Regions from separate parts of the Streptomyces sp. ID05-39B genome, predicted to be linked through region 2. Evidence: riboswitches for the same ligand, from Rfam matches in the RefSeq annotation. Region 2 holds a riboswitch; each other region holds the start of a gene.
What was found. A riboswitch is a leader RNA that binds a small molecule or an ion and turns the genes downstream of it on or off. The one in region 2 is predicted to bind thiamine pyrophosphate.

Region 1 (10,314 bases), on a different contig from region 2:
GACGGGACAGACGAGGACGAGGGCCATGCAAGAGATCTTCGCGGGACTGCCGTGGTGGGTGAAGTGGGTCGCGGTGCCGGTCATCGCGCTGGTCGTGTTCGGCGGCCTGATAGCGAGCGTCGTCGGCTTCGTGATCGGCCTTCTGTTCAAGCTGCTGGTCTTCGTCGCCGTGGTCGGCGGACTGGTCTACGTGGTCCGGAAGTTCATGGCAGGTTCCTCGTCACGCGGCGACTGGTGAGTGGCGCGGGGACCGGTGGCCGGTAACAGGATTCGCCGGTTCCCTCGGCCGGGGGAAGTTTTCCGGACAGCACGACCCTCTGGGGTGGAGGGCCGTTAAAGTCCGGAACCCCTCGCGGGGACGCACCCGCGATCGGCTCCCCCCTTCCGTGTTCCCCGCACGGACCGCCCTCTCGAGCTTCGGGAGTGACCCTTGGCCACGGTTGACACCGCAGCATTCGCGGAACCGCACTCACCCCCCACCCGCACGCGTCCCACCGCGCCCCCGCTGCAGCGGCCGGCGGGCATAGGTGTCCCTGAACAACCGCAGTCCGCGGCGACGCTCATCGGTTCCGTACAGCGCGCCATGCGACTGCTGGAATCCGTGGCCCGGCACGACGGCGGGGCCCCGGCCAAGCAACTGGCCCGTGAGGCCGGCCTGGCGTTGCCCACGGCGTACCACCTGCTGCGCACCCTCGTGCACGAGGGCTACCTGCGGCGCGACAAGGGGATGTTCTATTTCGGCGAGGCCGCAGAGCGCCTCGGCAGCAGCGGAGCCGCGCAGAAACGTCGCAGCACCGTGGTCGCCACCCTCGCGCACTGGCGCGATTCGATCGGCGTTCCGGTGTATTACGCCCGCTACCGGGACGGCGAGATCGAGGTCATGTGCGTATCCGACACCCCGGGCAATCCGGCGGTCGAGGAATGGGCCGACTTCCGCGAGACCGCGCACGCCCACGCCATCGGTCAGTGCCTGCTGTCCCAGCTGGACGACAAGGCCCGCCGCGATCACCTTGATCGCTACCCCGTGCAGTCGATCACCCCGTACACGGTGCGTGACGACCACACCCTGTTGCGGCGGCTTGCCCGGGTGCGGCGGATGGAGACGGTCGTCGAACGGCAGGAGTACGCGCTGGGCACGGTGTGCGCCGCTGTCCCGATCACCGTGGGCACCACCGCCGCGACGATGGCCATCTCCCTCCCCGCTCGCCAGGCCGACCGATTGCCCGCGGCCGTGCAGCAGTTGCAGAGCGAGATCGCGCGCATGCTGGGATCACTTGCTGTCTCTATCAGTATCTGAAAACTCACTCCTTGTGATCTGTTGTGTACGTTCAGCAAGATGCGTGCAGTGTCAGGGGTTGATTCCCAGCCAGTCGACGGCAATGACGGGGTAGGGCGATGCGCGAGTCCGTGCAGGCAGTTGAGGCAGAGGTCATGATGAGCTTTCTCGTCTCCGAGGAGCTCTCGTTCCGCATCCCGGTGGAACTGGGTTACGAGACCTGCGATCCGTACGCCGTCCGGCTCACCTTCCATCTGCCCGGTGACGCCCCGGTGACCTGGGCGTTCGGGCGTGAGCTGCTCATCGACGGGGTGGGCAGGCCGTGCGGCGAGGGAGATGTACGAGTCTCGCCGGCCGACCGGGAGGTGCTGGGCGAGGTGCTGATCCGGCTTCAGGTGGGCGGTGACCAGGCGGTGTTCCGCTCGTCGGCGGCTCCGCTCGTGGCCTTCCTCGACCGCACCGACAAGCTGGTTCCGCTGGGGCAGGAGGGCGCGTTCGCCGACTTCGACGCCCACCTCGACGAGGCCTTGGACCGGATCCTGGCGGAGGAACAGAGCGCCGGGTGAGCCCGGCGGGGCTGGTGGCGCAAGGCTGAAGGAACGCTTCTTCGCGGCTGAGCGAGGCGGGAGGTCGAAGACGGGATGCCAGGGCGGGCCACTCGGGCGTTCGAAGGGCGGAGGCACCCGCGATTCCCCTCGAACGCCCGCCCGCTGGGCCGCCCGTCCGCCCGCGTCAGTGCTTGCGTCGCCTGCCTTTGCCGCCCCGAGAGCTCGGAGAGGCGGGGCCTGCCGTTCCGGCCGACGCGGCCCCCGGCGTCGCCGGGGCCGACTCGGAGAGCGTGCCGGTTCCCGGCCGGTCCGCCGAGACCACGAGCGCGGCGAGCGCCGTGGTGACCGGAACAGAGGCGACCAGGCCGATGGAACCGATCAGCGTGCGCACGATCTCCGCCGCGACCAACTCGCTGTTGGCGACCGTGCCGACGCTGCTCTCCGCGATGGAGAACAACAGCAGAAGCGGCAGTGCGGCGCCGGCATAGGCGAGGACCAGCGTGTTGACCACGGACGCGATGTGATCGCGGCCGATCCGGATACCCGCCCGGTACAGCCCGCGCCAGCCCATCGAGGGGTTGGCCTCGTGGAGTTCCCAGACCGCCGACGTCTGGGTGACCGTCACATCGTCCAGGACACCGAGCGAACCGATGATGATGCCGGCCAGAAGCAGACCGCTCATGTCGATCGACGGATACAAACCGTGAATCAGACCGGTGTTGTCGTCCGTATTGCCGGTCAGCGCCGCCCAGTCGACGAACCAGGAACCGAGGACACCGATCAGCAGCAGGGAGATGAGCGTGCCCAGTACGGCCACGGAGGTGCGGGCCGAGAGGCCGTGACACAGATAGAGGGCGATCAGCATGATGGCGCTCGCCCCGACGATCGCCACAGCCAGCGGGTTCGAGCCTTGCAGGATCGCGGGGAGGACGAAGAAGTTCAGCACCATGAAACTGATGGCCAGCGCGACCAGTGCCATGACACCCCGCAGTCGCCCGACGACCACGACGGCGACAGCGAAGATGATGGCGAGCAGGCCCAGCGGCACACGGCGGTTCACGTCGGTGACCGAGTACTGAAGGTCTCTTGGCGCGGTAGGCTCGTAGGCGACCACGACCTTCTGGCCCTCGTGCAACTGCCGTGACTGGTCCGGCTGGACGATCTCGGTGAACGTACGGCCCTTGTCCGAACCGGTGTCCACGCGGATCGTGGCCTTCTTGCAGGTGCCGTCCGCCTGCTGCTGCGCGGAGGAGCCCTCGGCGGTCGAGGTGTCGCCGGTGGGGGTGCCCCCCGAGGCATTCGCCGACGAGCAACTGATGCTCTCGACCTTGGAGACCGTCGCCTGCTGTGTCTGGCGGTCGAAGCCGACGCCGGTGCGCTCGTGCGCCGGGGCACCGCCCGGCCACAGCACGACCAGGCCGACGAGCACGGCCACGCCGAAGGGGATGAGAACGGCCGCGATGACCTTGCGCAGATGCTGGGAGACGGGGGTGGCCGGACCGTGACTGTGGCTGTGCCCGTGGCCGCCGCCCGCACCGGGGCCATGCCCGCCGTGCCCGTCACCGCCGCCGTGCCCGCCGCTGTGCCCGTCATTGGGACCGCGCCCACTGCCGGGGCCGGGACCGTGGCCGCCGTCCCCGCCTCCACCAGGGTTTCCGCTGCCCTCACGGCCGCCGACGTGGCCACGACCGGGGCCGTGCGCTCCGTCGCCGGGCCCATGTCCGGGTCCGCCGCCAGAGCCTGGGCCCGCACCCTGTCCGTCGTCGGGCCCGAAACCGTAGCCGGTCTCGGGACGGGAAGCCGACCCGGAACCGGGTCGGTAAGAGGGACGGGGAGCGGAAGCGCCATCGGGGCCGTACCCCTGTCCTTGCCCGGGGCGTCCGCCGGGAGGAATGCCCGGCCCGCGGGGCTGTTCGGGCGGTGGGAACGGGGGATGGGGTGTCGTGGTCACCGCCCGATCATCGCAAGAACGCCAGAGGCCCACTGTTCACCGCGCCACAAAGGACGCTAGCGTGGAGGCACCTTTGCACACGCGGGAGCTCGGAGCACCGGGCTGAGAGGGCGCTGACCTCCGTTTTCGCGATGTTTCACGTGGAACGTCACCACAACCGAGTGATGTTTCACATGACACGTCGGCAGACGGAAGCCGCTGCGTCGACCGCTGAACCTGTTACCGGGTAATGCCGGCGTAGGGAGTAGGTCTCATGACCAACAAGGACGCACGCACGCCTGCCTCCGCGCAGATCTCTGACGAGGTCTCTGCCGACGGGGAGGCCGGGAAGTCCATCGGATGGCACAAGGCGTATGTCGCGGGCACCCGCTCCGACCTGCGCGTGCCGGTCCGTCAGGTGCATCTCACCAACGGTCGGGCGGTCACGCTGTACGACACCTCCGGCCCGTACACCGATCCGCTCGTCGAGACGGATGTCCGCAGGGGGTTGCCGCCTCTGCGGGAGAACTGGCTCATCGCCCGCGGTGACACGGAGGAGTACGCGGGCCGCCCCGTCCGTCCGGAGGACGACGGGATCAAGCACACCTCGCCGCGCGGCGGGCTGCGCAACCTCGACGCGGTCTTCCCAGGTCGGCCACGCCTGCCACGTCGGGGCCGTGAGGGCCAGGCGGTCACTCAACTCGCTTACGCGCGCCGGGGCGAGATCACGCCGGAGATGGAGTACGTGGCCATCCGGGAGAACGTGGAGCCCGAGGTCGTACGCGAGGAGATCGCGGCCGGACGTGCGGTGCTGCCGGCCAACATCAACCATCCGGAGATCGAGCCGATGATCATCGGCAAGCGGTTCCTGGTGAAGGTCAACGCCAACATCGGCAACTCGGCGGTGACCTCCTCCATCGAGGAGGAGGTCGAGAAGATGACCTGGGCGACCCGTTGGGGTGCCGACACGGTCATGGACCTGTCCACAGGCCGCAATATCCACACCACCCGCGAGTGGGTGCTGCGCAACTCCCCTGTACCCATCGGTACGGTGCCGCTCTATCAGGCGCTGGAGAAGGTCGACGGCCGGGCCGAGGAGCTGACCTGGGAGATCTACAAGGACACGGTGATCGAGCAGGCCGAGCAGGGCGTGGACTACATGACCGTCCACGCGGGCGTGCGCCTGCCGTACGTGCCGCTGACGGCCAACCGAAAGACGGGCATCGTCTCCCGTGGCGGCTCGATCATGGCCGCCTGGTGCCTGGCCCACCACAAGGAGTCGTTCCTCTACGAGAACTTCGAGGAACTCTGCGAGATCCTCGCGGCCTACGACGTCACGTACTCGCTGGGCGACGGCCTGCGGCCCGGTTCGATCGCGGACGCCAATGACGAGGCACAGTTCGCGGAGTTGCGCACACTTGGGGAACTCAACCGGATCGCGAAGCGTTTCCATGTTCAGACGATGATCGAAGGCCCGGGACATGTCCCGATGCACAAGATCAAGGAGAACATCGACCTTCAGCAGGAGATCTGCGACGAAGCTCCGTTCTATACGCTCGGCCCGCTGACGACGGACATCGCCCCGGCGTACGACCACATCACCTCCGGCATCGGTGCGGCGATGATCGCCTGGTGGGGGACGGCCATGCTCTGCTACGTCACGCCCAAGGAGCACCTGGGCCTGCCCAACCGTGACGACGTCAAGACCGGTGTCATCACCTACAAGATCGCCGCCCACGCGGCCGATCTCGCCAAGGGACACCCCGGTGCGCAGGAGTGGGACGACGCGCTGTCCGACGCCCGCTTCGAGTTCCGCTGGGAGGACCAGTTCAACCTGGCCCTCGACCCGGACACCGCCCGGGAGTTCCACGACGAGACACTGCCGGCGGAGCCGGCGAAGACGGCTCACTTCTGCTCGATGTGCGGGCCGAAGTTCTGCTCGATGAAGATCAGCCAAAGCATCACAGCGCAGTTCGGTGGTACGGCGGCCGCGGGCGCGACGGCTGATGAGGTCGCCGAGGGGATGCTCCAGAAGTCGAAGGAGTTCGCAGCGAGCGGGAACAGGGTGTACCTGCCGCTCGCCGACTGACCAGGCGCATGCGCTGACTCCCTCTCCAAGGCCCCGGTCACAACGGCTGGGGCCTCCCCGGGACGCAGGACGTCTTGATCCCGTGCCGTAACGGAAGAGCCAAGATCGCACGTGGCGTGATCAACATCCCTACCCTGCCTGTCATGGGTGGGATCGATGTGGCCAATGGAGTCGTCGGCGCTGTGCTCGGGATGCTGTTCGCGGTGTTGTTCCAACAACCCTTACAGAACAGTTGGTACAGGCTACGGACTCGTTCGACGAGTGCAGTACGCAGCCTCAGACAGCGGGAAGAGTCCAGTCCCGCATGGAGCACCTTCTCCATAGGCCCTCTTCACACTTCCGCCCTGATCGTTGAAGGAGACGGTGAATCCTCCATACCTGCCGAAGCCGTCTATATCCAAGTGCTCGACGAGGAGATCGAGTTGCCTTCGGACATGGTCGGCTGGCGGGCTGAAATCGAGGCAGAGAGTGCACGTTTGCGCGCAGAGGGCCGAACACCGTTGTGGAATGGTCCTCGCTACGCGGTCGAATCGTTCGACGTATCCCGGACCGCTCTGGACGAGCATCCCGAAGTCCACCTGAGACTGCGCCCGACGGATTACTACACCTTTCTCGCGGCTCAGCAACTCGATCGCCGAATGACCGACGGGACAACTCCGCGTTCCCGCTATCTCAATCCGGACGATCCGCTGCAGGCGCCTGTATTTCTGCATTGCAGTTTCGCCGTCAATATCGCAGTTGTGACCGCTGATGACATGTTGGTCGTCAGTCAGCGCAGTGGCCGGGTCCGCATGGCACCCAATGTCTGGAACTCCTCCGTCAACGAAGGAATGTCACGGCATATCGACTCGTCCGGGAGGAGCGCCCCGGACCTGTATGCGGTCGCCCGGCGCGGTATGCGGGAGGAACTGTCCATCGAACCGCTCGAGTACTCACTCGAGTTGCTTGCATTTGTACTGGACGTCGAGAAGCGCCACTGGAGCGCCCACTTCTACGCCAAGCTGAAGGAATTGACTCGGGAGGATTTGCAGGCACGTATGAGTAGGGGGGTCGCGGATCGCTGGGAACATCAGAATATCGATTACGTGCCTTTCCGCCCCGCGGCAGTGATCAAGTACATGCTGCGTTCCGATCGAATTCATCGGTGGGCTCCCCTCGCGCCGGCGCTCTTCCATCTCGCACTGGTTCATGTCTTCAGCCGCACACCGGTCGAGAGGGCACAGGCGCAAATTGTTCGACGTATGTAGGCGCAGCGGCACAGCATAAAGGCAGAATAGCCGTCGACTACGGTCGCTGTCAGAGGGTAGGAGGCTCCGCTGCACATGAAGGCTCAGATTTTCGTTGATGAAGATCAGTCAAAACATGAGACAGGAATTCTCCAAACGGCGGCTACAGGGGAAGCTTGGTCATCTTTGACTGCAGGAGGCACCGACTATCGGTTGGCGTGAGAAGTCCAGGGACTTTTGCGGCCGCTGGTAATCGCGTGTATCTGCCGATCGCGGACAGACCGCCGGGCGCCCGGGACTCATGTCGCGGACCGGCGCGCAGGGAATCGTCCCAGGGGGTGCTTCTGGGGTGGGGGTCGGCAGACTGGGGGCATGACAGCGCGATCCATGAGCAAGGGCGCCAATCTGCCGGTCGATGTGCCGTCCGTCCGCGTCGAGATCAGTTGGTCCGAGCGGGGTGGGGGGCCGGACGTGGATGTGTCGGCTCTGCTGCTGACCGCCGCCGGGAAGGTGCGTGACGACGCGGACTTCGTCTTCTACAACCAGCCCCGGCACGCTTCCGGCGCCGTCAACCACCTGGGGAAGCGGACCGCCGCCGGTGTCACCGCCGACACGGTGGAGGTGGATCTGCGTTCGCTGGAGAGTGCCGTCGCGCGTGTGGAGCTGTGCGCGTCCGCCGACGGCGGCACCTTCGGGCAGGTGGCCGGTCTGACGCTCAGGCTGCTCGATGCCGGGAGCCTGGCGGAGCTGGCGCGGTTCGAGATGCGGGGAGAGACGGAAACGGCTTTCATCGGAGGTGAGTTGTACCTGCGCGAGGGGCGGTGGAAGTTCCGCGCGGTCGGACAGGGCTATGCCTCCGGGCTCGCCGGGCTGGCCACCGACTTCGGGATCAGCGTCGACGAGGAGCCCGCCGGCACGGCTGCCGACCCCGCCGCATCGGCCGTACTCACGCCGCCCCCGCCGACTCTGCCCCCGCCGGCTGCGGCCGCCTCCGCCGTAACCGCGTCGCCGGCCGGGGCCCGGTTCGCCAAGGGGGAGGAGCAGCTTCCGGTTGATATGCGCAAGCGGTTGTCGCTACGGAAGGAGCAGGTCGCGGTCAGCCTGAGGAAGAGCGGGGCCGCAGGAGTCAGAGCGCGGGTCGTGCTCGTGCTCGACGCGTCGGGGTCCATGTCCTTTCTGTACTCCGGCGGGGTGGTGGCCGACGTGGTCGAGCGGATGGCCGCCGTGGCGGCCGAGCTTGATGACGACGGTGAGATGCAGGCCTGGACCTTCGCCTCCGATCCGGCCCGGCTGCCGGATCTGCGCCTGGGTGAGCTGCCCGAGTGGCTGCGGCTGCATGTGCGGGTGGGGGAGATGAGCCTGTTCCGGCGGAGCAAGAAGCCGCGGAAGGGGCTGCAACCGGGCCAGGTGGACATGCGCTCGGTCGGCATCCAGAACGAGGAACAGAAGGTGATTTCCCAGGTCAGAGACTATGTGCGGGCGAATCCGGCGGCGGTGCCCACGCTGGTGCTGTTCTTCTCCGACGGAGGCGTCTACCGCGACGCCGCGATCGAGAGGGAACTGCGCGCGGCGGCGGAGGAGCCGGTCTTCTGGCAGTTCGTCGGGCTCGGTCGCTCGAACTACGGCGTACTGGAGCGGTTCGACACACTGCCCGGCCGACGTGTGGACAACGTCGGCTTCTTCGCCGTCGACGACATCCGCACGGTCCCGGACCAAGAGCTCTACGACCGTCTCCTGTCCGAGTTCCCGAGTTGGCTCACGGCCGCGGGGCAGGCGGGCATCCTCTGACCGGTATGCCGGCTGATGCCCTCGCCCTTCCTTCCGCCGGACCGGCCTACGGCTTGCGCTCCCCGGGGTGGGGGCGCAAGCCGAGGGCCTATTCCGGCTGGTGTTCAGGCCCTCCGAAGTCCGGGCTGGAGTAGTCCGGGCTGCTGTAGCTCGGGCGGGAGCCGGCCGAGGTTCCTTCGTCGGGGCTGCTGAAGCCCGGACGGCCGTAGCCGATCTTCGGCAGGCGGCCGGTGGGCGCCGGCGGGGTGGGAGCGGGGTCGAGTGCGGCGCACGTGCCGGGGTCGGCGAGGGCCTCGCGCAGGAACGGCAGGATGCCCCGCTCCAGTAGGGCTTCCCGCCAGGCTTCCCTTGCGCGGTCCACCTCCTCGCTCAGTTCGCTGTACGGGCCGGCCTCCAGGGAGGGACGGTTGCGCAGGGCGGTGAGCAGGAGGCCGACGGTGGCGACCAGGATCGCGGCCGCGGCCACGGCTCCGAACGTCCATCCGGTGGTGAGCATCGTCCTGGCGAACGCCGGCTCGGGGTCGAGCATCCGCAGGATGTAGCCGACGAGCAGGAAGATCACCGCGGCGGTCCCGGCGAGGACCGGGGTGAGGACGGCGGCGACGGCGACGGCGCCCGCTCCCGCGGCCTCGGCGGCCTCCCCCATGGTGGCGGCGAGGCCCATCCCGCCCACGCCTGGCTCCCCGGTGCCGGACTCATGGCCGGCCGGGGACGGGGTGGACGGCGCGGGATGGCGCAGTTCGTCGCGGACCTTCACATAGTGCTGGTACTCGGTCGCCGCGGACGCCGTGATGAGCGCGGAGGCGTTGAGCGCCATGGTGCGCAGTTGTTCGGGGTTGAGCCGCTGTCCCACAGCGGCCGGTTCCGGGTGGTGTGGTGCGGAGCGCAGCGCCTCGTCGAGGATCCGCTCGTACTCCTGGCGGTCCTCGCTGTGCAGGTGCTGCGGAACGCTGTTCATGTGCATCCCCCGATGCTCCGTAGGGCTTGGGGCTCGCATGCCAACGAGCCGTCGGGCAGAAACGGAGGGGAGCCTGCTACGGATAAACCGATGGTAGAGCGGCGACGGCATGAGGTGACAGGGGGTTTGCTGAAATTGGCCCCTGGGCCGCGGCGCCGTCGGGCGGGTCCCGCGCGGCCTGCGACGGACCCGTGAACGGTCAGGGGGACAGCGGCAGTTGCTGGACCAGCAGCTTTCCGGCCATCGTCACGCCGCCATCCATCGCGATGGCCAGCCCGTCGGCGTAGACGTGCGGACCTTCGACGACCGGACCGGCCGAGTCCTCGTCCTCCTCGGAGCCGGCATCGCCCAGCAGATACGGAATCGGGCTGTGGCCGTGAACGATGCGGGTGCCACCGTACGTATCGAGGAGGGAGCGGACGGCGTCGGCGCCGCCCTCGTCGCGGAAGGAGAAGCGCTTGGTGAACTTGCGGAAGAGATCCCACACTTCGTCCGCGTC
Region 2 (10,314 bases):
ACGAGATCTTCGTCGACGATCTCCACCAGCGCTACGAGACGGCCTGCGATCCGCGGCTCAACCGCAGCCAGTCGCTCGACCTGGCGTTCCTCGTCGCGGAGATGTACCGGGACCAGTAGCGGGCCGGTAGCCGTTTCGGCTGTTACACCTGCGTGGGGTGGGGCGCGGATCACATACGATCCGCGCCCCACCCCACTTTTGCGGTCCCTGAGCGCCGGGTAAGGTTAGGTTAGCCTTATCGATCTCGGCGGGAGGTGAATCCGCGTGTACGTCTGCAGCTGCTTCCAGGTGACTGAAGCGCAGGTCCAGCAGCATGCGGACGACGGCGCCTGCACGCCTCGCCAGATAGCCTCCGCCTGCAAGGCCGGCACCGACTGCGGCTCGTGCGTCCGGCGCATCCAGGCCATCCTCGGCCGGGGCGCCTGTCCGCGCCGCGACCTCGCCGACCAGGGGCAGCCGGTTCTCTCCGCACTCGACGAAGCAGCCTGAACCCACCGGGTCGGCCTCGGCTCTGGTTTCAGCTCTGCGGCTCAGCTGTGTGATTTGGCTGTGTGTGGCTCAGCTGTGTGTGGCTCAGCTCTCCGGCTGCTCGATCAGCTGCGCGAGATACAGCGCCTCGCCGAGCTTCTCCACCAGGTCCAGCTGGGTGTCGAGGTAGTCGATGTGGTGCTCCTCGTCCTCGAGGATCGACTCGAAGATGTTCGCGGACGTGATGTCGCCCTTCTCGCGCATCACCTTGATCCCGCGCTTGAGGCGGTCGATCGCCTCGACCTCGACCTGCCGGTCGGCCTCGAACATCTCCTTGACCGTCTGGCCCACGCGCACGTGGAACAGCCGCTGGTAGTTCGGCAGACCGTCCAGGAACAGGATCCGGTCGGTCAGGACCTCCGCGTGCTTCATCTCGTCGAACGACTCGTGCCGCGTGTACTTCGCGAGCTTCGTCCAGCCGAAGTTCTCCTGCATCTTCGCGTGCAGGAAGTACTGGTTGATAGCGGTCAGCTCACCGGTCAGCTGCTCATTGAGGAACTCGAGGACCTCGGGGTCGCCCTGCATCGCAGAGGCTCCTTCCACACGGGAGAAACGGGGGAGTGTCGCCGCATGATTTCACCGGTGCCGAAGATCGTCCAGTAAGTGCGTACTTAGTAAGTTAGTCCATGCTTAGTGGCACTTGCCCGATTCTGGACATGCCTGGTCATTCGCACCGGCCGGGGTCTGTCAGGATGGAGACATGGGTCATCCGGTGGAGCGAGAATCAGGAGAAGCAGCAGCGTCCGAGCTTCCGCCGGGGCAGCGACTTCAGCGGGGCTGGCCTGTCACACATTACGGCCCGGTGCCCAAGTTCCGGCCCGAACGCTGGGAGTTCAGGGTCTTCGGGGCCACCGCCGACGGTGACAAGCGGTGCTGGAACCACGAGGAGTTCACGGCACTGCCGTACGCCACCGTGCTCGCCGATCTGCACTGCGTGACGAAGTTCAGCATGCTGGGCGCGGAGTGGGGCGGTGTCCCGGCCCGGACCATCCTGGAGGCCGTGCCGCCCGCGGCCGATGTCACCCATGTGATGGTGTGGGCGGAGTACGGCTTCAGCTCCAACCTGCGGCTGTCCGACTTCGCCGCCGAGCACACCCTCTTCGCCACCCACAAGGACGGCGAACTGCTCACCGCCGAGCACGGCTTCCCGGTCCGCCTGGTCGTGCCCCATCTCTACGCCTGGAAGGGCCCCAAGTGGGTCCGCGGCGTCGAGTACATGACGGCCGACCGCCGCGGCTTCTGGGAGGAGCGCGGCTACCACAACATCGGCGACCCGTGGAAAGAGCAGCGCTACTCCTACCAGGAGCAGCCGGGGGAGGGCCCGGAGCTGTGAGGCTCGGCGGTGGTACGTCCTGGGGCCGGCCACGGCGGTGAGCGCCTGGAGCGGACCGGGGGCCGACCCGCACGCTGCCCGGCGTCAGCCGTCCCGGAGCTTCTTCAGCCGTTCCACGTCCGCCGCGTGCCCCTCTTTCCCGCCGGGCGTCTCGATGATCAGCGGCACCCCCGCGGTCGCCGGATGCGTCATCAGCGCGCGGAACGGATCCTCGCCGATGTGACCCGCGCCGATGTTCTCGTGCCGGTCCTTGTGGGCGCCCACCACGTCCTTGGAGTCATTGGCGTGGATCAGCTTGAGCCGGCCCGCGCCGACCGTGTCCACCAGCAGATCGAGTGTCTGGTGCATGCCCGCCGGACCGGTCAGGTCGTGCCCGGCCGCGAAGATGTGGCAGGTGTCCAGACAGACGCCGAGCCTCGGATGGGCGTCGAGCGCCTCGAAGTACGGCCCGAAGTCCCAGGTCCGCGAGCAGAGCGAGGCACCTTGCCCGGCCGTGGACTCCAGCAGCAGGAACGGGTCGTCGTCATGGGTCAGCTCGTCCAGCAGCGGCAGCAGATACTCCCGGACCTGCTTCAGCGCCACGGACCGCTCCCGCCCGCCCGTCGCGCTCCCGGTGTGCACCACCACGCCCAGCGCGCCGATCTCCCGCCCGCGGCGCAGCGAGTGCCGCAGCGACTCCACCGACCTCTGCGCCGTCGCCTCGGTGTGCGAGCCGAAGTTGATCAGATACGGCGCGTGCACGTACGCCGGGATCGACTCCGCCGCGCAGGCCTCCCGGAACGCCGCGTCCTGCGCCGGGCTGCCCGCCGGGGTGGCCCAGCCGCGCGGGTTGGCGACGAAGACCTGGACCGTCTCGGCCTTGAGGTCATGGGCGTAGGACAGGCCCACGGAATGCAGACCGCCGGCCACCGGGACATGGCCGCCGACCGGATTGCGGGAGGGGAAGGGGTGCTGAGGACTCACCCGTTCAGGGTGTCATGCTCCCGGCACCACCCGGTCACCGGACGGCGGGCCTCACCGCCACAGGGGCACTGTCACGGGCGTCACCGTCACCGTCACCCTCGCTGTCACCGCCACCGCCACCGCCACCGTCACCGTCACCGTCACCGGATGGTGATCGTGACCGTCGATCCCTTGGGGGCGGTCTCGCCGGCGTCCACCGACTGGCTCTTGACGGTGTCGCCGAACAGGCCCAGCAGGCCGCGGTCCTCCTCGACCTCGAAGCCGGCCTCTTCCAGCTCGGTCCTGGCGTCGTCCACGCTCGCGCCCACCACGTCCGGGACCTCGACCATCTCGGGTCCCTTGGACAGGGTCAGCGTCACCGTGTCGCCGTCGGCGACCTGCTTGTCCTTGCCCGGCGACTGCGCGGCGACCTGGCCCTTGTCGAACTCCGAGTTGATCTCCGAGGTGGAGATCTCCACCACCAGGCCGGCCTTCTCCAGCTCGGCGCGTGCGTCGTCCAGGTCCTGACCGGTGACGTCCGGGACGTCGATCGGGACGCCCTTGCTGACGACGAGGGACACCGCCGAGCCCGCGCGCCGCTCCGTACCGGCGTCGGGGCTGCTGCTGATCACGAAGCCCTTGAGGACGTCCTCGCTGAACGCCTCGGTGACCAGGCCCGGCTCCAGGCCGTCCGTCTTCAGCAGCTGCTTGGCCTTGTCGAGCCGTGAGCCCTTCACGTCCGGCACCTTCACGGTCTCGGGGCCGTCGGAGACGGTCAGGGTCACCGAGTCGTTGCCGCGGATACGGGCGCCCGGCTCCGGGTCCGTGCTGATGACGGTGCCGCGCTTCACCGTGTCGCTGTAGGCGTGCTTCACCTCGCCCACGTCCAGCCCGGCCGCGTCCAGCCGCTCCCTGGCCTGCGCCTCGGTCTGCATGAGGACCGCGGGGACCTTGGTGAACTGGCCCGAGTTGATGTACCAGACGCCCGCGCCGACGCCGAACACGAGCAGGACGGCGGCGATGATCGCGACCACTGCCCGGCGGGGCCGCACGAAGCGGCGCCGGGGCGGCAGCGGGGGTTCCGAGGCGAACCGGGAGGTGTGGTTGACCTGGTTCCCGGATCTGGCGGGATCGTCGTCGGCCTCGTCCTCGTTGACGGGCAGGAGGCGCGGAACCGTGAGGGAGCGCGGGATCACGCTGGTGCGGTCGTCGGCGATGTCACGGTCGGCGGACAGGGCCTGTGGGGGCAGCGCGTCCAGCTGGGCCTCGTCGAGCGCGCCGCGCGCCGCGCGGACCTGCGCGAGCAGGGCCACGGCGTCCGCCGGGCGGACCTGCGGGGTGCGGGCGGTGGCCGAGGCGACCAGCTCGTCCAGCTCGAACGCCATGCCGGGGACGGCGGCGGAGGGCGGCGGCACGTCCTCGTGGAGGTGCTTGTAGAGCACCACGGCCGGAGTGTCGCCGTCGTGCGGCTTGTCGCCGGTGAGCATCTCGTAGAGCACGACCCCGCACGCGTACACGTCCACGCGAGCGTCGGAGGTGCCCTGCTCCATCTGCTCGGGGGCGAGGTAGGCGACGGTGCCGAGGACGGTTCCGGTGGTGCTGGTGACGGTGTCCACGGACCGGACGAGGCCGAAGTCGGCGACCTTGACCCGGCCGTCGTCGCCTATCAGTACGTTCTCCGGCTTCATGTCCCGGTGCACGAAACCGGCGCGGTGCGCGGCGCCCAGAGCGGCGAGGACCGGCTCCAGGATGTCCAGCGCGGCCCGTGGCTGGAGCGCGCCGCGCTCACGCAGCACGTCGCGCAGGGTACAGCCGGCCACGTACTCCATCGCGAGGTAGACGTACGCCCCGTCGGCCCCCTGGTCGAACACCTGAACGACATTCGGGTGCGCCAGCCGGGCGACGGACTTGGCCTCGCGGATGAAGCGCTCGACGAAGGAGGCGTCGGCCGCGAGGGCGGGGTGCATCACCTTGAGCGCGAGAACGCGGTCGAGGCGGGTGTCCACGGCCCGGTAGACCGTGGCCATCCCGCCGACCGCGATCCGCGCCTCCACGCGATAACGCCCGTCGAGCACCTGCCCGACCAGAGGGTCCTGAAGGGTCGTGTCCACGCAGGCGAGTGTACGAGCCCGCACCGACACCGCTCACCGCTCACACCGGTATCGCAGCGGGACTGAAGCGCACCTGTGACGAGCCACACGTGGGGGCGGCCGGGTCGGAGCCGAGACAGCCGTCGACGGCGCTCGGCCCTCGGCCGTGGGTGACAGCGTCAGAACGCCGGGCGTTCCGGGTCGAGCGCGGCGCGGCCGTCCGTGGGGGTCGACGCCTGCGCGAAGTGGCGGCGGGGGATCCGGCCCGCGAGCCGGGCCAGCCGGCCCGCCTCCACGGCCCCCCGCATCGCGCGAGCCATCAGCACGGGCTCCTGCGCCCGCGTCACCGCCGACGCCAGCATCACCCCGGCGCACCCCAGCTCCATCGCCAGCGCGACATCCGAGGCCGTACCGGCCCCCGCGTCGAGAATCACCGGCACGCGCGCGTGCTCGACGATCAGCTGGAAGTTGTGGGGGTTGCGGATACCCAGCCCGGACCCGATCGGAGAGCCGAGCGGCATCACCGCCGCACACCCGACGTCCTCCAGCTTCCGCGCCAGCACCGGATCGTCGTTCGTGTAGGGCAGCACCGTGAACCCGTCGTCGACCAGCGTCTCCGCCGCGTCCAGCAGTTCGATCGGATCGGGCAGCAGCGTCCGCTCGTCGGCGATGACCTCCAGCTTGACCAGATCGGTGCCCAGCGCCTCCCGGGCCAGCCGCGCCGTCAGCACCGCCTCCCCGGCCGTGAAGCACCCCGCCGTGTTGGGCAGCACCCCGATGCCGAGCCGTTCGAGCACGGACAGCACGGACCCGTGCACCAAGGGGTCGACCCGCCGCATCGCGACAGTGGTCAGCTCGGTCCCGGACGCGACCAGCGCCCGCTCCAAAGTCTCCAGGCTGGGCGCACCGCCTGTACCCATGATCAGGCGGGACGAGTACGTCGTACCGCCGAGGACGAAGGGATCGTCGGCCATGGTTCAGCCTCCCTGGACGGCGGTGAGGACTTCCACGCGGTCTCCGTCGGAGAGGCTGGTGGCGGACCACCGCGCGCGCGGGACGACGGTTTCGTTGAGGGCGGCGGCCACCCCGGAGGGCGCCGGCGTCAGGGACCGTACGACGCTGTCGAGGGCCGTGCCGGGAGCGACCTCACGCCGCTCGCCGTTGACGGAGATGTTCATGCGGGCTGCTCCGAGAGTGCGGCGGGGTGGAAGCGCCTGGGGGTGAAGGGCCGGGCCTCGTCGGGGAGTTGGCCGGTGGCCAGCGCGTGCGCCAGCACGTCCCCGGTGACCGGTGTCAGCAGTACGCCGTTGCGGTAGTGCCCGGTCGCCAGGAGCAGGCCGTCCAGGCCGGTCGGTCCGAGCAGGGGCGCGTTGTCCGGTGACGCGGGGCGCAGGCCCGCGCGCGTCTCGGTGAGCGGCAGTTCGGTGATTCCGGGGACCAGTTCGTGGGCGTCGCGCAGCAGCTCGTAGACGCCCCCGGCCGTCACCGTGGTGTCCCAGCCCAGTTCCTCGCTCGTCGCCCCGACGACCAGCTCGCCGTTCTCGCGCGGCACCAGGTAGACGTGGCTGCCGCGCACCACGGCCCGCACGGTCCGGGTCAGGAACGGCGCGTACCGCTGGGGCACGGTCAGGCGCAGCACCTGCCCCTTCACGGGCCGCACCGGCGGCAGCACCTCCGCCGGGACGCCGGCGAGCCGCCCGCTGAGGCTGCCCGCCGCGAGCACCACCTGCCCGGCAGCGAGAGGCGTACCCGCGCGCGTGAGGACGCCGCCGGCGCGCCCGGCCGACACGGTCAGCCGTTCCGCCCAGTCGCGGTGGAAGGTCACGCCCGCCCGCCGGCACGCGGCCACCAGTGCCGCCGCGAGCCGTCGCGGATCGATCTGGTGGTCGCCGTCCACCCGCAGGCCGCCGCGTACCCCGGGCGCGAGCATCGGCTCCAGGCGGCGGCACTCCCGCCCGGACAGCCACTGCGAGGTGAGCCCCGACTGCCGTTGCAGGGCGTGCAGTTCCCGCATGTGGGCGCGGTCGTCGGCGTCCAGCGCGACGGCGAGGGTGCCGGAGCGGCGGTAGCCGAGGTCGTGGCCCGTGAGTTCGGTGAGTTCGGCCACGAACTCCGGGTAGCGGCGGGCCGATTCCAGGTTCAGGCCGAGCAGTGTCTGCTCGCCGTAGTGCAGCTCGGTGACGGCGGCCAGCATCCCGGCCGCCACCTGGGCGGCCCCGCCGCCCGGTTCGGGGTCGACCACAGCCGTGGCGAACCCGCGCTGTGCGGCCCGCCACGCGGTGACGAGCCCGATGATGCCGCCCCCGACGACGAGGACGTCCGAGGTAGGTGAGGACATGGGCGTCCAGCCCCTCCCTTCGCCGGCATGACCCGGATCAGGTTCGTACGGTCGGAGGCCGCCAGCCTCCCTCTCAGCCCGGTGCGTCCGGGCTCCCGCGAGTGCTCTACGTTGGCCACCCTAGCCCCCCGTCGTCCGTCGCAGTAAGGGAGCCTCCTCTCGTGGCCCGTTCGCTCGACGGCCTGGTCCTGGCCCCGGTGGCCGACCAGGCCCCCGGTCAGGTCGGCACCGGCACCCGCTTCACGTACCGGGAGCGGGACGGCGTCATCTGGGCCGGCTACGCGGGCGGCGACGTCGTCCGCGGGCACCTGGTGGGTACCCGGGAGGGGGACCGGCTGGACTTCCGGTACGTCCAGCTCGGGCACGACGGGACGACGTCGTCCGGGCACTGCGTGTCGGCGGTCGTCGAGCTGCCCGACGGGCGGCTGCGCCTCGACGAGACCTGGGAGTGGGAGTCGCGGCCGGGCAGCGGGACCAGCGTGGTGGAGCAGGTGGTCGAGCAGTCACGGAGCACGGTCACGGAGCACGGTCACGGAACGGGGTCGCGGAAGCGGGACGACTGACTGATGATCCGTCAGTTGTCTAAGGTGATCAGGTGAGCGAACAGACGCGGGAAGAAGACAGGCCGGCGCAGCGGCGGGTGGTCGTCGTCGGCGCGGGCATGGCCGGGGTGCAGACCGCGGTCGCCCTGCGCGAACAGGGCTTCGACGGGACGGTGACCCTCATCGGCGCCGAACCGCACCAGCCCTACGACCGGCCCCCGCTGTCCAAGGCCGTCCTGCTCGGCACGGCCGAGCACTCCGCCTTCGACGTCGACTTCGAGAGCCTGGGCGTCGAACTCAGGCTCGGCACCGAGGCCCTCGGCGTGCGCCCCGCCGACCATGAACTGGACACCGGGTCCGGGCCCGTCCCCTACGACGTCCTCGTGCTCGCCACCGGCGCCGAACCGATCCGGCTGCCCGGCGCCGAGGGTGTCCCCGGCGTCCATCTGCTGCGCACCCTGGACGACGCCGAACGGCTGCGCCCGGTGCTCGCCCGCCGGCACGCCATCGTGGTCGTCGGCGCCGGCTGGATCGGCGCCGAGTTCGCCACCGCCGCGCGCGAGGCCGGCTGCGCGGTCACCGTCGTGGAGGCCGCGGACCGGCCGCTGGCCGGCGCCCTGCCCGCCGAGGTCACGGCCCCCATGACCGCCTGGTACGCCGACAGCGGCACCGAACTGCGCACCCACGCGCGCGTGGAGCGCGTCGAGCCCGGCGCGGTCCTGCTCGACGACGGAGCCCGGCTGCCGGCCGACGCCGTCGTGGTCGGCATCGGCGCCCGCCCCGCCACGGACTGGCTGACCGGCTCGGGCGTCGAGCTGGGCCCGCACGGCGAGGTCGTGGCCGACGCGAGCCTGCGCACGTCCGTGCCCGACGTGTACGCGGTCGGCGACTGCGCCTCCTTCCCCTCCGGGCGGTACGGCGAGCGCCTCCTCGTCCACCACTGGGACAACGCCCTCCAGGGCCCGCGCACCGTCGCCGCCAACATCCTCGGCCCGGCCACCGGCGAGGTCCCAGCGGTCTACGACCCGGTGCCGTACTTCTGGTCGGAGCAGTTCGGCCGCTTCGTCCAGTACGCCGGGCATCACACCGGCGCCGACACCACCCTGTGGCGCGGCGACCCCACCGGACCTGCCTGGACGGTCTGCTGGCTGCGCGGGAACCGCCTGGTCGCCCTGCTGGCGGTGGGCCGCCCCCGCGACCTCGCGCAGGGCCGCCGGCTGATCGAGGCGGGCCGGCCGATGAACCCCGAGCTGATCGCGGACCCGGCGACCCCGCTCAAGGCGGCCACGGCGTAAAGGACGGGCCCGCGGGGCGGCTCCGCCCGGCAGGATGAGGCGCGGCTACCGGCTGTCCGTCCGGCAGGAGGAGGCTCGGCTACCGGCTGTCGGTGCGGGATGGCAGTCTTGAGGGGTGACCGAGATTGACGCAAAGACCGATGCTCTCGTACCTGCCTGGCTCACCCTGCCCGACATCGCGGAGATGCTCGACATCGACGTGGTGCGTGCGCGGCAGCTGGTCAAGGACGGCCAGCTCATCGCCGTACGACGTGGTGAGAACAGGGCGCTGCACGTCCCCGCCGCCTTCATCGACGAGGACAAGGTCGTCAAGGGCCTGTCCGGGACCCTGACCCTGCTGCGGGACGACGGCTATTCGGACGAAGAGATGCTGGAATGGCTGTTCACTCCGGACCCGTCCCTGCCCGGGACGCCGGCGCAGGCCCTGGCGGAGAACCGCGGCACGGAGGTGAGGCGTCGCGCCCAGGCGCTCGCCGTCTGAGCCTCTGACTCCGAGCCTGTGAGCCGGAGATCCGCTCCGCGGAACCCACGGCGCCCGACGGAGGCGGCTCCTGGAGCCTCGTAGGTTCGACCAGACCATCAGGTGTGCGGCCGTGGCCGCCCGTCGCGACCGCACACCGCCGCACCGGGGGAGAGCCCGGCGCGCCACCGACCGCCCCCGGGGGACTCAACGCATGCCCGACACCGCCCGCTCCCAGCTCGCCGACGCCCGCCTCTACCTCTGCACGGACGCCCGCAGGCGCCAGGGCGACCTCCCGGAGTTCCTGGACGCGGTCCTCGCCGGCGGCGTCGACATCGTGCAGCTCCGCGACAAGGGCATGGAGGCGGCGGAGGAGCTGGAGCACCTGGAAGTGTTCGCCGACGCCTGCGCGCGCCACGGCAGACTGCTCGCGGTCAACGACCGGGCGGACATCGCCCATGCCGCCGACGCGGCTGTCCTCCACCTCGGCCAGGGCGACCTGCCCGTGCCCGCGGCCCGTGCCCTCCTCGGCGACGGCACCCTGATCGGCCGCTCCACGCACAGCGAGGCGGAGGCGGACGCCGCGGCCGTCCAGGAGGGCGTCGACTACTTCTGCACCGGCCCGTGCTGGCCCACCCCCACCAAGCCCGGCCGCCCGGCCCCCGGCCTCGGCCTGGTCCGGCACACGGCGGCGACGGGCACCGAGCGCCCCTGGTTCGCGATCGGCGGCATCGACCTCGGCAACCTCGACGAGGTGCTTCAGGCGGGCGCCCGCCGGGTCGTGGT
Region 3 (10,314 bases), on a different contig from region 2:
TCGGCACGCTGGTGAGTGAGCAGGGCAGCCGGGCCTGACCGGCGGAACTCCCCGGTCCGGCCGTAGGAATCCCGGTTCGTACGACAACACCTGACCGGGCGACGGACCCTGGTCGGGGGATGGACAATGTCCTGCCGGTCGGGAACCGTGCAGGAAGAAGACGCGACGCAGCCGGCCGCCGCCTCCGCAAGGAACCGGAGCCGGGCCTACTCAAGACACGCAGGAGCAAGTGGTGATCGAAGAGACCCTCCTCGAGGCCGAGGAGAAGATGGAGAAGGCCGTCGTGGTCGCCAAGGAGGACTTCGCCGCGATCCGCACCGGCCGTGCGCACCCGGCGATGTTCAACAAGATCGTGGCCGACTACTACGGCGCGCCGACGCCGATCAACCAGCTGGCTTCGTTCTCCGTGCCGGAGCCGCGCATGGCGGTCGTGACCCCGTTCGACAAGAGCGCGCTGCGCAACATCGAGCAGGCGATCCGTGACTCGGACCTGGGCGTCAACCCGAGCAACGACGGCAACATCATCCGGGTGGTGTTCCCCGAGCTGACGGAGGAGCGCCGCAAGGACTACATCAAGGTGGCCCGGACCAAGGCCGAGGACTCCAAGATCTCGATCCGCGCGGTGCGTCGCAAGGCCAAGGACGCCATCGACAAGATGATCAAGGACGGTGAGGTCGGCGAGGACGAGGGCCGCCGCGCCGAGAAGGAACTCGACGACACCACCGCGAAGTACGTCGCCCAGGTGGACGAGCTCCTGAAGCACAAGGAAGCGGAGCTGCTCGAGGTCTGATGAACGACTCTTCCTGGGGCGCTCCGCCACGAGCCGGTTCACAGGCCGGGTACTGGGGGCCCAACGATCACGGGGCCGTCCCGCACGGACCTGTCCAGGGGGCTGCCCCGGCGGGTCCCGCGTACGATGCGCCTGAGGCGCAGCAGACTCGCCCCATGCCCATCGTCCCCGACGTACCCGCTCATGGCGGAAACCAGGATGACGACCGGGGGGCCGCTCGGCTGGGCGGCCCCTTGTTCCGAAACGAGACGTTCCGAGGCGGGACGTTCCGAGACGAGACGTCCCACGGCGCGACGTCCCACGACGGTACGTTCCGAAACGAGACGTCCCCCGCGGGGACGTTCCGTGACGAGACCCCGTCGGCACAGCCCGCTGCGGCGGTGCCGCAGAATCCGGAGCCCATGCCCGACGCACCACAGCCGGCCTCCGCCCCGCAGAAGAAGAGCGCGGGCCGGGACCTGACTGCGGCCATAGGCGTGGGCGTCGGACTCGGTGCGGTGATCATCGCGTCGCTGTTCGTCGTCAAGGCCGTCTTCGTCGGCGTGATCGTCGTCGCGGTCGTCGTCGGCCTGTGGGAACTGACCAGCCGGCTGCAGGAGCGCAAGGGCATCAAGGCTCCGCTGGTGCCGCTCGCGGTCGGCGGCGCGGCCATGGTCGTCGCCGGATACGTCCGGGGTGCCGAGGGTGCCTGGGTCGCCATGGCCCTGACCGCGCTCGCGGTCCTGGTCTGGCGGATGACGGAACCCCCGGAGGGCTACCTCAAGGACGTCACGGCCGGCGTCTTCGCGGCCTTCTACGTCCCGTTCCTGGCCACGTTCGTCGCATTGATGCTCACCGCGGACGACGGCGCGCTCCGGGTGATGACCTTCCTGCTCCTGACGGTCGTCAGCGACACCGGTGCGTACGCCGTCGGCTGGCGCTTCGGCAAGCACAAGCTCGCTCCGCGGATCAGCCCCGGCAAGACCCGCGAGGGCCTGCTCGGCGCGGTGTCGTTCGCGATGGTCGTGGGCGCGCTGTGCATGGAGTTCGTGATCGAGGACGGCACCTGGTGGCAGGGCCTGCTGCTCGGCCTGGCGGTCGCGGTCAGCGCCACCCTCGGTGACCTCGGCGAGTCCATGATCAAGCGGGACCTCGGCATCAAGGACATGGGCACCCTGCTCCCCGGTCACGGCGGCATCATGGACCGCCTCGACTCGCTCCTGCCCACCGCGCCGGTGGTGTGGCTGTTGCTGGTGCTGTTCGTGGGGTCCGGCTGACAACTGCTCAGCCTGGCCGAAACGAGCCCCCGTCCCCCGCGGACGGGGGCTCGTCCCATGACCGGCCGCTTCGGTAGGTTCTCGGGTATGGGGACGGCGAGGCGGGGCGAGGACGGCAGATACCACGGCGACCTGCCGTGCCGGTGGTGCGAGTCGCTCCTCGCGCAGAACGGGCGGCGCAGGCCCAAGCTGTACTGCGGCGGATGGCACCGCACGAAGACGTACGTTGCCTGGTGCGCAGGCCTGATCGGCGGCCTCTTCTGAGCCGACCGGGGCACCCGAGTCGATCTGCGACACTGGAAGAGTTATGCCGAAGCCCGGAGAACTCACTTTCGTCGCCCCCCGCGGAGCCAAGAAGCCGCCGCGGCACCTCGCCGACCTCTCGCCCGCCGAGCGGAAGGAGGTGGTGGCGGAGATCGGGGAGAAGCCGTTCCGTGCGAAACAGCTGTCCCAGCACTACTTCGCGCGGTTCGCGCACGACCCGGCCGAGTGGACGGACATCCCCGCCGGTAGCCGCGAGAAGCTGCGCGAGGCGCTGCTGCCCGATCTGATGACGGTCGTACGGCATCTGTCGACGGACCAGGGGACCACCCGCAAGACGCTCTGGCGGCTGTTCGACGGCACGCTCGTGGAGTCGGTGCTGATGCGGTACCCGGACCGGGTGACCATGTGCATCAGTTCGCAGGCCGGCTGTGGGATGAACTGCCCGTTCTGTGCGACGGGGCAGGCGGGGCTGGACCGGAATCTGTCCACCGCCGAGATCGTCCACCAGATCGTGGACGGGATGCGGGCGCTGCGCGACGGGGAGGTTCCCGGCGGGCCGGCCCGGCTGTCCAACATCGTGTTCATGGGCATGGGCGAGCCGCTCGCCAACTACAAGCGGGTCGTCGCCTCGATTCGCGCGCTCACCGACCCCGCGCCCGACGGGCTGGGGCTTTCGCAGCGCGGGATCACCGTGTCGACCGTGGGGCTGGTGCCGGCCATCAACCGGTTCTCCGACGAGGGCTTCAAGTGCCGGCTCGCCATCTCGCTGCACGCCCCCGACGACGAGCTGCGCGACACCCTCGTCCCGGTGAACACGCGGTGGAAGGTGCGCGAGGTGCTCGACGCCGGGTTCGAGTACGCCGAGAGGTCCGGCCGCCGGCTGTCCATCGAGTACGCGCTGATCCGTGACATCAACGACCAGGCCTGGCGTGGTGACCGGCTCGGCCGCATGCTCAAGGGCCGGCCCGTCCATGTGAACCTGATCCCGCTCAACCCGACGCCGGGCTCCAAGTGGACCGCCTCGCGCCCCGAGGACGAGAAGGCGTTCGTCGACGCCATCGCGGCGCACGGGGTGCCCGTCACCGTTCGGGACACGCGTGGTCAGGAGATCGACGGGGCGTGTGGTCAGCTCGCCGCGACCGAGCGGTAGTCTGACCGGCGTAAGTACTGCCCTTTTTTCGGACAGTGCGGAAACCAGACATCTTCATATTCCGACAGGGGAGCGCCACAGCGCTGAGAGTGCGGCACCGGGCCGCAGACCCTCTGAACCTCGCCCAGGTCATTCTGGGTAGGAAGTTCGGTCATCACTCGAGCTGTTGCGCCCTGCCCGGACACCCCTCGTGGGTTCCGGGCGGGGCCGCGTCTCTTCCTGGTCACCTCCAGGAGGAATTCCAGTGCACACCAGGATGTTCGTCGCCGCGGCCGTGGGCCTCGGTCTTGTCACGCTGTCCGCCTGCGGATCGTCGGACGACGGCGGTTCCTCGCAGAGCGAGGGCAGGAGCAAGACCGTCACGCTCGTCAGCCACGACTCGTGGGCCGTCTCCAAGAACGTGCTCGCCGACTTCGAGAAGCAGTCCGGCTACCAGGTGAAGGTCCTCAAGGACGGCGACGCCGGGCAGGCCGTCAACAAGGCGATCCTCACCAAGGACAACCCGCAGGGCGACGTCTTCTTCGGCGTCGACAACACCCTGCTCTCCCGCGCGCTCGACAACGGCGTCTTCCAGTCGTACGAGGCGAAGGGGCTGGACCAGATCGACGGGCAGTACCAGCTGGACGCAGGGAAGCACCGGGTCACGCCCGTCGACCACGGCGACATCTGCGTCAACTACGACAAGAAGTACTTCGCCGACCACAGGCTGGCCCCGCCCGCCACCTTCGACGACCTGGTGAAGCCGGCGTACAAGAACCTCCTCGTCACCGAGAACGCCTCGACCTCCTCGCCCGGTCTCGGCTTCCTGCTGGGCACCGCCGCGAAGTACGGGGACGACGGCTGGGAGGGGTACTGGAAGAAGCTGAAGGCCAACGGTGTGAAGGTGGTCGACGGCTGGGAGCAGGCCTACAACGAGGAGTTCTCCGGTTCGGCCGGCGGCAGGAAGACCGGCGGGGACCGGCCGCTCGTCGTGTCCTACGCCTCCTCGCCGCCCGCCGAGGTGATCTACGGCGACCCGAAGCCGACGACCGCGCCGACCGGCGTCGCGGCCGGCACCTGCTTCCGGCAGATCGAGTTCGCCGGGCTACTGAGCAACGCGAAGAACAGCGAGGGCGGCAAGGCGCTGATCGACTTCCTGATCTCGAAGCCGTTCCAGCAGGACATGCCGCTCAACATGTTCGTCTACCCGGTGGCGAAGGGCGCGGCCGTGCCCGCCGAGTTCACCGAGTTCGGCCCGGCCGCCAAGGATCCGGAGACGATGGCCCCGGCGAAGATCGCCGCGGACCGCGACCAGTGGGTCAAGTCGTGGACCTCGCTCGTACTGAAGTAGGCGGGCCTCCAGCAGGCGGGCCTGGCGGGGACCGGCGGGCGGCTCCGCGCCGCCGGCCCACCGGGAGCGTGGCGCGGCTGGGGCTCATGGCCCTGCCCGTCGCGTTCTTCGGGCTGTTCTTCGCCTACCCGGTCGCCGCGATCCTCGCGCGTGGTCTGTATTCCGGCGGCGGCTGGCACTTCGGGCGCCTGTTCGACGTCCTCGGGCAGTCCGACATCCGGCACGTCCTGTGGTTCACCACCTGGCAGGCGCTCGCCTCCACCGCGCTCACCCTGCTGATCGCCCTGCCCGCCGCCTACGTCTTCGCCCGCTTCTCCTTCCCCGGCAGGCAGGTCCTGCGAGCCGTCGTGACCGTCCCGTTCGTCCTGCCGACCGTCGTCGTCGGTACGGCGTTCCTGGCGCTGGTCGGCCGCGGCGGTCTCCTCGACGAGCTGTGGGGCGTACGGCTGGACACCACCGTGTGGGCGATCCTGCTCGCGCACGTCTTCTTCAACTACGCCGTCGTCGTGCGGACGGTCGGCGGGCTGTGGGCGCAGCTCGACCCGCGGCAGGAGGAGGCCGCGCGGATGCTCGGCGCCTCGCCCCTGCGGGCCTGGCGGCAGGTCACGCTCCCGGCCCTCGCGCCGGCCGTGGCGGCCGCCGCGCTCATGGTGTTCCTCTTCACCTTCACCTCCTTCGGGGTGGTGCAGATCCTCGGCGGCCCGACCTTCTCCACGCTGGAGGTCGAGATCTACCGGCAGACCTCGGAGATCTTCGACCTGCCGACGGCCGCCGTCCTGACGATCGTCCAGTTCCTCGCCGTCGGCGCGATCCTCGCCGTGCACGCCTGGACCGTACGGCGGCGGGAGAGCGCGCTGCGGCTGGTGGACGCGGCCGGGACCGCACGGAGGCCGCGTGGGGCGGGGCAGTGGGCGCTGCTCGCAGGGGTGCTCGGCACGGTCGCGCTGCTGCTCGTGCTGCCGTTGGCGGTGCTGGTGCAACGCTCCTTCGACGCCCCCGACTTCGCCTACTATCGGGCGTTGACCAGCGATGACGGCAATGTGTTCCTGGTTCCGCCGATCGAGGCCGTCGGCAACTCGCTGGAGTACGCCCTCGCCGCCACCGTGATCGCGGTGACGGTCGGCGGGCTGGCGGCGGCGGCCCTGACGCGGCGGGACGCGGGGCGGTTGGTCCGCGGGTTCGACGCGCTGCTCATGCTGCCGCTGGGCGTCTCCGCGGTGACCGTCGGCTTCGGCTTCCTGATCGCGCTCGACGAACCTCCGCTGGACCTGCGGGCCACCTGGATCCTGGTGCCGCTCGCGCAGGCGCTGGTCGGGGTGCCGTTCGTCGTGCGGACCATGCTGCCGGTGCTGCGGGCCGTGGACGAGCGGCTGCGGGAGGCGGCGGCCGTGCTCGGGGCGTCGCCGTGGCGGGTGTGGCGGGAGGTGGACCTGCCGATGGTGCGGCGGGCGCTGCTGGTCGCCGCCGGGTTCGCCTTCGCCGTGTCGCTGGGCGAGTTCGGGGCGACGGTGTTCATCGCACGGCCCGACAACCCGACCCTGCCGGTCGCCGTGGCGCGGCTGCTGGGGCGGGCCGGGGAGCTGAACTACGGGCAGGCGATGGCCCTTTCGACGATTCTGATGCTGGTGTGCGCGGTCGCCCTGCTGGTGCTGGAGCGGCTGCGCACCGACCGTACGGGGGAGTTCTGATGCTGCGGCTCGAAGGTACGACCGTGCGGTTCGGGGGACGGGCGGTGCTGGACGCCGTCGATCTCGAAGTGGTCGAGCACGAGGTGGTGTGTGTGCTGGGGCCGAGCGGCAGCGGCAAGTCGACGTTGCTGCGGGCGGTGGCCGGGCTGCAGCCGCTGGACGCGGGGCGGGTGGTGCTCGACGGACGCGACCAGGTGGGCGTGCCCGCGCACCGGCGGGGGCTGGGGCTGATGTTCCAGGATCATCAGCTGTTCCCGCAGAGGGACGTCGGCGGCAACGTCGCCTTCGGTCTGCGCATGCGCGGCACCGACCGGCGGCGGCAGCAGGAACGGGTACGGGAGTTGCTCGAACTGGTCGGGCTGCCGCAGGCCGGCCGGCGGTCCGTCGCCTCGCTCTCCGGCGGTGAGCAGCAGCGGGTGGCGCTGGCCCGCGCGCTCGCGCCCAGTCCACGGCTGCTGATGCTGGACGAGCCGCTCGGCCAGCTCGACCGTTCCCTGCGGGAGCGCCTGGTCGTTGAACTGCGGGAGCTGTTCGGGCGGTTGGGCACCACGGTGCTCGCGGTCACTCACGACCAGGGCGAGGCCTTCGCGCTGGCCGACCGGGTCGTGGTGATGCGGGACGGGCGGATCGCCCAGTCCGGTACGCCCCTTGAGGTGTGGCAGCGGCCCGCGGACGCGTTCGTGGCGGGCTTCCTCGGCTTCGACAACGTGGTGCGGGCTAGTGTCGTCGAGGAGGCCGCGGACACGCCGTGGGGCAAGGTGCCGGTACCGGCCGGCTCCCCGCAGGGCGTCCGCACGCTGCTGGTGCGGCCGGCCGGCGTACGGCTGGTCGACGCGGAACTGGGCCTGCCCTGCACGGTCGCCGCCCGCACCTTCAAGGGCACCCATGTCGCCGTCCGCCTTCAGCCGCGGGACGCGCCGCGCCTGGAGGCGGCGTGCGCGCTGCCGCTGGCGCCGGAGGTCGGGGACACGGTCGGGGTGGAGTTCGACGCGGCCGAAATCGTGGTGCTCGACTGATCGTCCCGCCCGTACGGTGGAGCGCATGACCCTTCTCGCACATGAGCGGTACTGCGCCGAAATCGCCTACCAGGTCGGCCTGTTGCGGTCGGCGGTGACCTCCGGTGGGGCCGATCTGTCGGCCACCGTGCCGACCTGCCCGGACTGGTCGCTGGAGCAGCTCGTCCGGCACACGGGCGGCGCCCTGCGCTGGGTCGAACTGCTGGTGCGGACGCGGGCGCAGGAGAACGTCCGGGACGAGCAGGTGCCCTCGCATGCCGGGCCGGAGTCCCAGGGTGATCCGGCCGCGCTGGACGCCTGGCTCGCGGAGACGGGTGAGGCGGTCGTGGCCGCGCTGCGGGAGGCCGGGCCCGACGCGAAGGTGTGGGGCTGGGCCGGGGACGGCGACGCCCGGTTCTGGGCCCGCCGGATGACCCACGAGGTCACCGTGCACCGCGCAGACGCCGCCCGCACCGTCGGGCTGCCCTACGATGTGGCGCCCGAGGTCGCCGCCGACGCCCTGGACGAGCGGCTGTACCTGCTGGAGTGGGTGCAGCGGAACGTGCCGCACCGGGCGTCCGAGCTGCGCGCGGAGGAACACCGGGGCCGCAGCATCCATCTGCACGCCACCGACGCGCCCGCCGGACTGGACGCCGAGTGGCTGGTGGAACTGACCGGGCAGGGGATCGCCTGGCGTCGCGGACACGAGAAGGCCACGGTGGTGCTGCGTGGCCCGCTGACCTCGGTCATGCTGGCCTTCTACCGCCGACTGCCGGTGGACTCACCGGAGTTGGAGGTCATCGGCGAGCGGGAGCTGCTGGAGTTCTGGCTGGAGAGGACGACCTTCGGCTGAACCGGCGAGTGCCCGCCCCCGCGCGGGACTTCCGCGGGGGCGGGCACTCGGGCGGGTCAGCGGTTGCCGGTGCCCTTGCGGCGCATGCCGAAGAAGACCGCTCCGCCGCCCACGGCGACGAGGGCCGCCGCGATGCCGGCGATCAGGCCGGTGCGCGAACTGGCGCCGGTCTCGGCGAGGTTGGACTCCTGGGCGGCGGGCGAGGGCGCGTTGCTCGCGGAGGCCGCCGGCACGGTGGAGTCGCTCTGGGAGGCCGACTGGCCGGGCGACTTCGAACCGGCCGGGGACGAGGCCGTGTCGGAGGGGGTAGTGGCCGGGGTCGTGGGCGTCGACGGGGTGGTGGGCGTGTCGTCGGCGCCGGTGCAGGCCTTGGCGGGGGCTTCCAGGATCGGGATGTCGGCGTCGAGGTCGTTGCCCGACTTGATGTGGATCCGGTACTTCGCGCCCGGCGCCCAGTTCTCGGTGAAGGTGACGGCGATGCCCTCGGCCGATCCCTTGACCGGCGTGGGTGCGCCGATCCGCTTCAGGTCGGCGTTGTTGTTCTGGAGGAAGACCGTGACGACCGCGGGGGTGGCCGTCGCGTCGGTGTCGGTGACGGTGATGACACCCTTCGAGCCGTCGCAGGAGGCTGCCGCGGAGAACTGGCCGATTCCGAGAGGGTCGGTGGCCAGCGCGGTGCCGGAGGCGCCGAGGACAAGGGCGGCCGAGGCGCCGACGAGACCGACTATGCGCACCGAACTGGCGGCGGTACGGCGGGATGGGGACACGTTTGTCCTTTACGTGATGTGCAACTGCGGGGGGCGGAGGGGGAGATGCCGCCCCCGTGCGGCGGCGACAGCCTCCCCAGGGGTCCCACAGGTCTATAAGCGTTGCATAAGAAGTGTCAATCCGTCGATGGCTCCGGGCGCTTGGCTTTGCCCGCTCATTAACCGCCGGGACGTTTCAACGCTCCAGAAACCCGGCGTCCACGCCCCCGGGGCGCCGCGCGCGGGCGACCTCGTCGAACTCGGCGAGGGAGTCGATCTCACGGTCATGGGTGCCGACGTACGGCTGGGCGGGTGCCAGATGCACCCGCCCGTGCCAGGCGTGCTCCGCGGCCCGGTGGATCAGCCCTGGACCGCCGCCGGGTCCATCCAGACGACCTCCCAGGTGTGGCCGTCGAGGTCGTCGAAGGAACGGCCGTACATGAAGCCGTGGTCCTGCGTCTCGTTGGCCGGCGAACCGCCCGCCGCCAGGGCGCGGTCGACCAGTTCGTCGACCTTCTCGCGGCTCTCGGCGCTCAGCGCGATCATGACCTGGCTGGTCTTGGTGGCGTCCGCGATCTCCTTCTTGGTGAAGGTCGAGTAGAACGGCTTGGTCAGCAGCATCGCGATGATGCTGTCGCTGATCACGACGGAGGCCGCGTTCTCGTCACTGAACTGGGGGTTGATCGAGTAGCCCAGCTCCGTGAAGAACTTCTTGGAGGCGTCCAGGTCGCTCACGGGCAGGTTGACGAAGACCATCTGCTGGTAGGCCGGGGTGCTCATCGGGGTGTCTCCCATCGGGTCGTACGGCTGGTGCGCGGTGCGCGTGTTCTTCGGCGGGGTAGACCCGGGGCCCGCGCGGAAGTCATCGGTGGTCGAAGATTTTTCTCGCTCGGATTTTCGGGCGGCGCCTGTACGGCGTTCGTCCGGTGGCTCACGGGGTCAGCGGCAGCGCGGCGAGGGCGGCCACGGTCAGGGTGAGCGGGACGAACAGCGCGGCGAGGGCGCCCGCCCGGAGCGCCGCCGCGCTGCGCAGCGCCGTGGAAGGGGCGCCGAGGCGGAGCAGGGCGGCCGTCGTCCCGGCGCGGGCCTGGCGGGCCTCGATCGCGGCCGTCAGCAGCGTGGCGAGGGAGCAGCCGGCGACGAGGGCCGCGCCGAGGGCGGTCAGCGGGCCGAAGGAGGAGTCGGCGGGGTCGTAGAGGACGGCCATCGTGTACGCGCCGGAGGCCACCGCGCACAGGATGC

Region 1: linked by a shared signal. The riboswitch ahead of thiC (phosphomethylpyrimidine synthase ThiC) and the one ahead of thiO (glycine oxidase ThiO) in region 2 are both predicted to bind thiamine pyrophosphate.
Region 3: linked by a shared signal. The riboswitch ahead of P1P75_RS31975 (thiamine ABC transporter substrate-binding protein) and the one ahead of thiO (glycine oxidase ThiO) in region 2 are both predicted to bind thiamine pyrophosphate.

The regions. Positions count from the first base shown of each region.
Region 1 covers NZ_JARGEF010000005.1:26,183-36,496, reverse strand. Annotated here, with positions in the region: gene P1P75_RS02620 (DUF5326 family protein) at 26-238, shown strand; gene P1P75_RS02615 (IclR family transcriptional regulator C-terminal domain-containing protein) at 431-1,297, shown strand; gene P1P75_RS02610 (SsgA family sporulation/cell division regulator) at 1,396-1,842, shown strand; gene P1P75_RS02605 (YibE/F family protein) at 2,009-3,775, opposite strand; TPP riboswitch at 3,847-4,036, shown strand; gene thiC (phosphomethylpyrimidine synthase ThiC) at 4,029-5,843, shown strand; gene P1P75_RS02595 (hypothetical protein) at 5,987-7,090, shown strand; gene P1P75_RS02590 (VWA domain-containing protein) at 7,442-8,857, shown strand; gene P1P75_RS02585 (hypothetical protein) at 8,946-9,821, opposite strand; gene P1P75_RS02580 (metallophosphoesterase) at 10,015-10,314, opposite strand, start outside.
Region 2 covers NZ_JARGEF010000143.1:4,063-14,376, reverse strand. Annotated here, with positions in the region: gene P1P75_RS26520 (class II 3-deoxy-7-phosphoheptulonate synthase) at 1-119, shown strand, start outside; gene P1P75_RS26515 ((2Fe-2S)-binding protein) at 265-489, shown strand; gene bfr (bacterioferritin) at 574-1,053, opposite strand; gene P1P75_RS26505 (sulfite oxidase-like oxidoreductase) at 1,229-1,861, shown strand; gene P1P75_RS26500 (deoxyribonuclease IV) at 1,946-2,824, opposite strand; gene pknB (Stk1 family PASTA domain-containing Ser/Thr kinase) at 2,965-4,914, opposite strand; gene P1P75_RS26490 (thiazole synthase) at 5,073-5,867, opposite strand; gene thiS (sulfur carrier protein ThiS) at 5,871-6,071, opposite strand; gene thiO (glycine oxidase ThiO) at 6,068-7,231, opposite strand; TPP riboswitch at 7,229-7,340, opposite strand; gene P1P75_RS26475 (hypothetical protein) at 7,393-7,794, shown strand; gene P1P75_RS26470 (FAD-dependent oxidoreductase) at 7,827-9,068, shown strand; gene P1P75_RS26465 (Rv2175c family DNA-binding protein) at 9,184-9,549, shown strand; gene thiE (thiamine phosphate synthase) at 9,743-10,314, shown strand, end outside.
Region 3 covers NZ_JARGEF010000211.1:283-10,596, reverse strand. Annotated here, with positions in the region: gene pyrH (UMP kinase) at 1-38, shown strand, start outside; gene frr (ribosome recycling factor) at 233-790, shown strand; gene P1P75_RS31990 (phosphatidate cytidylyltransferase) at 790-2,046, shown strand; gene P1P75_RS31985 (hypothetical protein) at 2,134-2,310, shown strand; gene rlmN (23S rRNA (adenine(2503)-C(2))-methyltransferase RlmN) at 2,354-3,460, shown strand; TPP riboswitch at 3,517-3,623, shown strand; gene P1P75_RS31975 (thiamine ABC transporter substrate-binding protein) at 3,705-4,790, shown strand; gene P1P75_RS31970 (iron ABC transporter permease) at 4,877-6,478, shown strand; gene P1P75_RS31965 (ABC transporter ATP-binding protein) at 6,478-7,494, shown strand; gene P1P75_RS31960 (maleylpyruvate isomerase family mycothiol-dependent enzyme) at 7,520-8,326, shown strand; gene P1P75_RS31955 (LAETG motif-containing sortase-dependent surface protein) at 8,383-9,093, opposite strand; gene P1P75_RS31950 (hypothetical protein) at 9,269-9,397, opposite strand; gene P1P75_RS31945 (VOC family protein) at 9,433-9,852, opposite strand; partial or broken gene P1P75_RS31940 (hypothetical protein) at 10,004-10,314, opposite strand, start outside.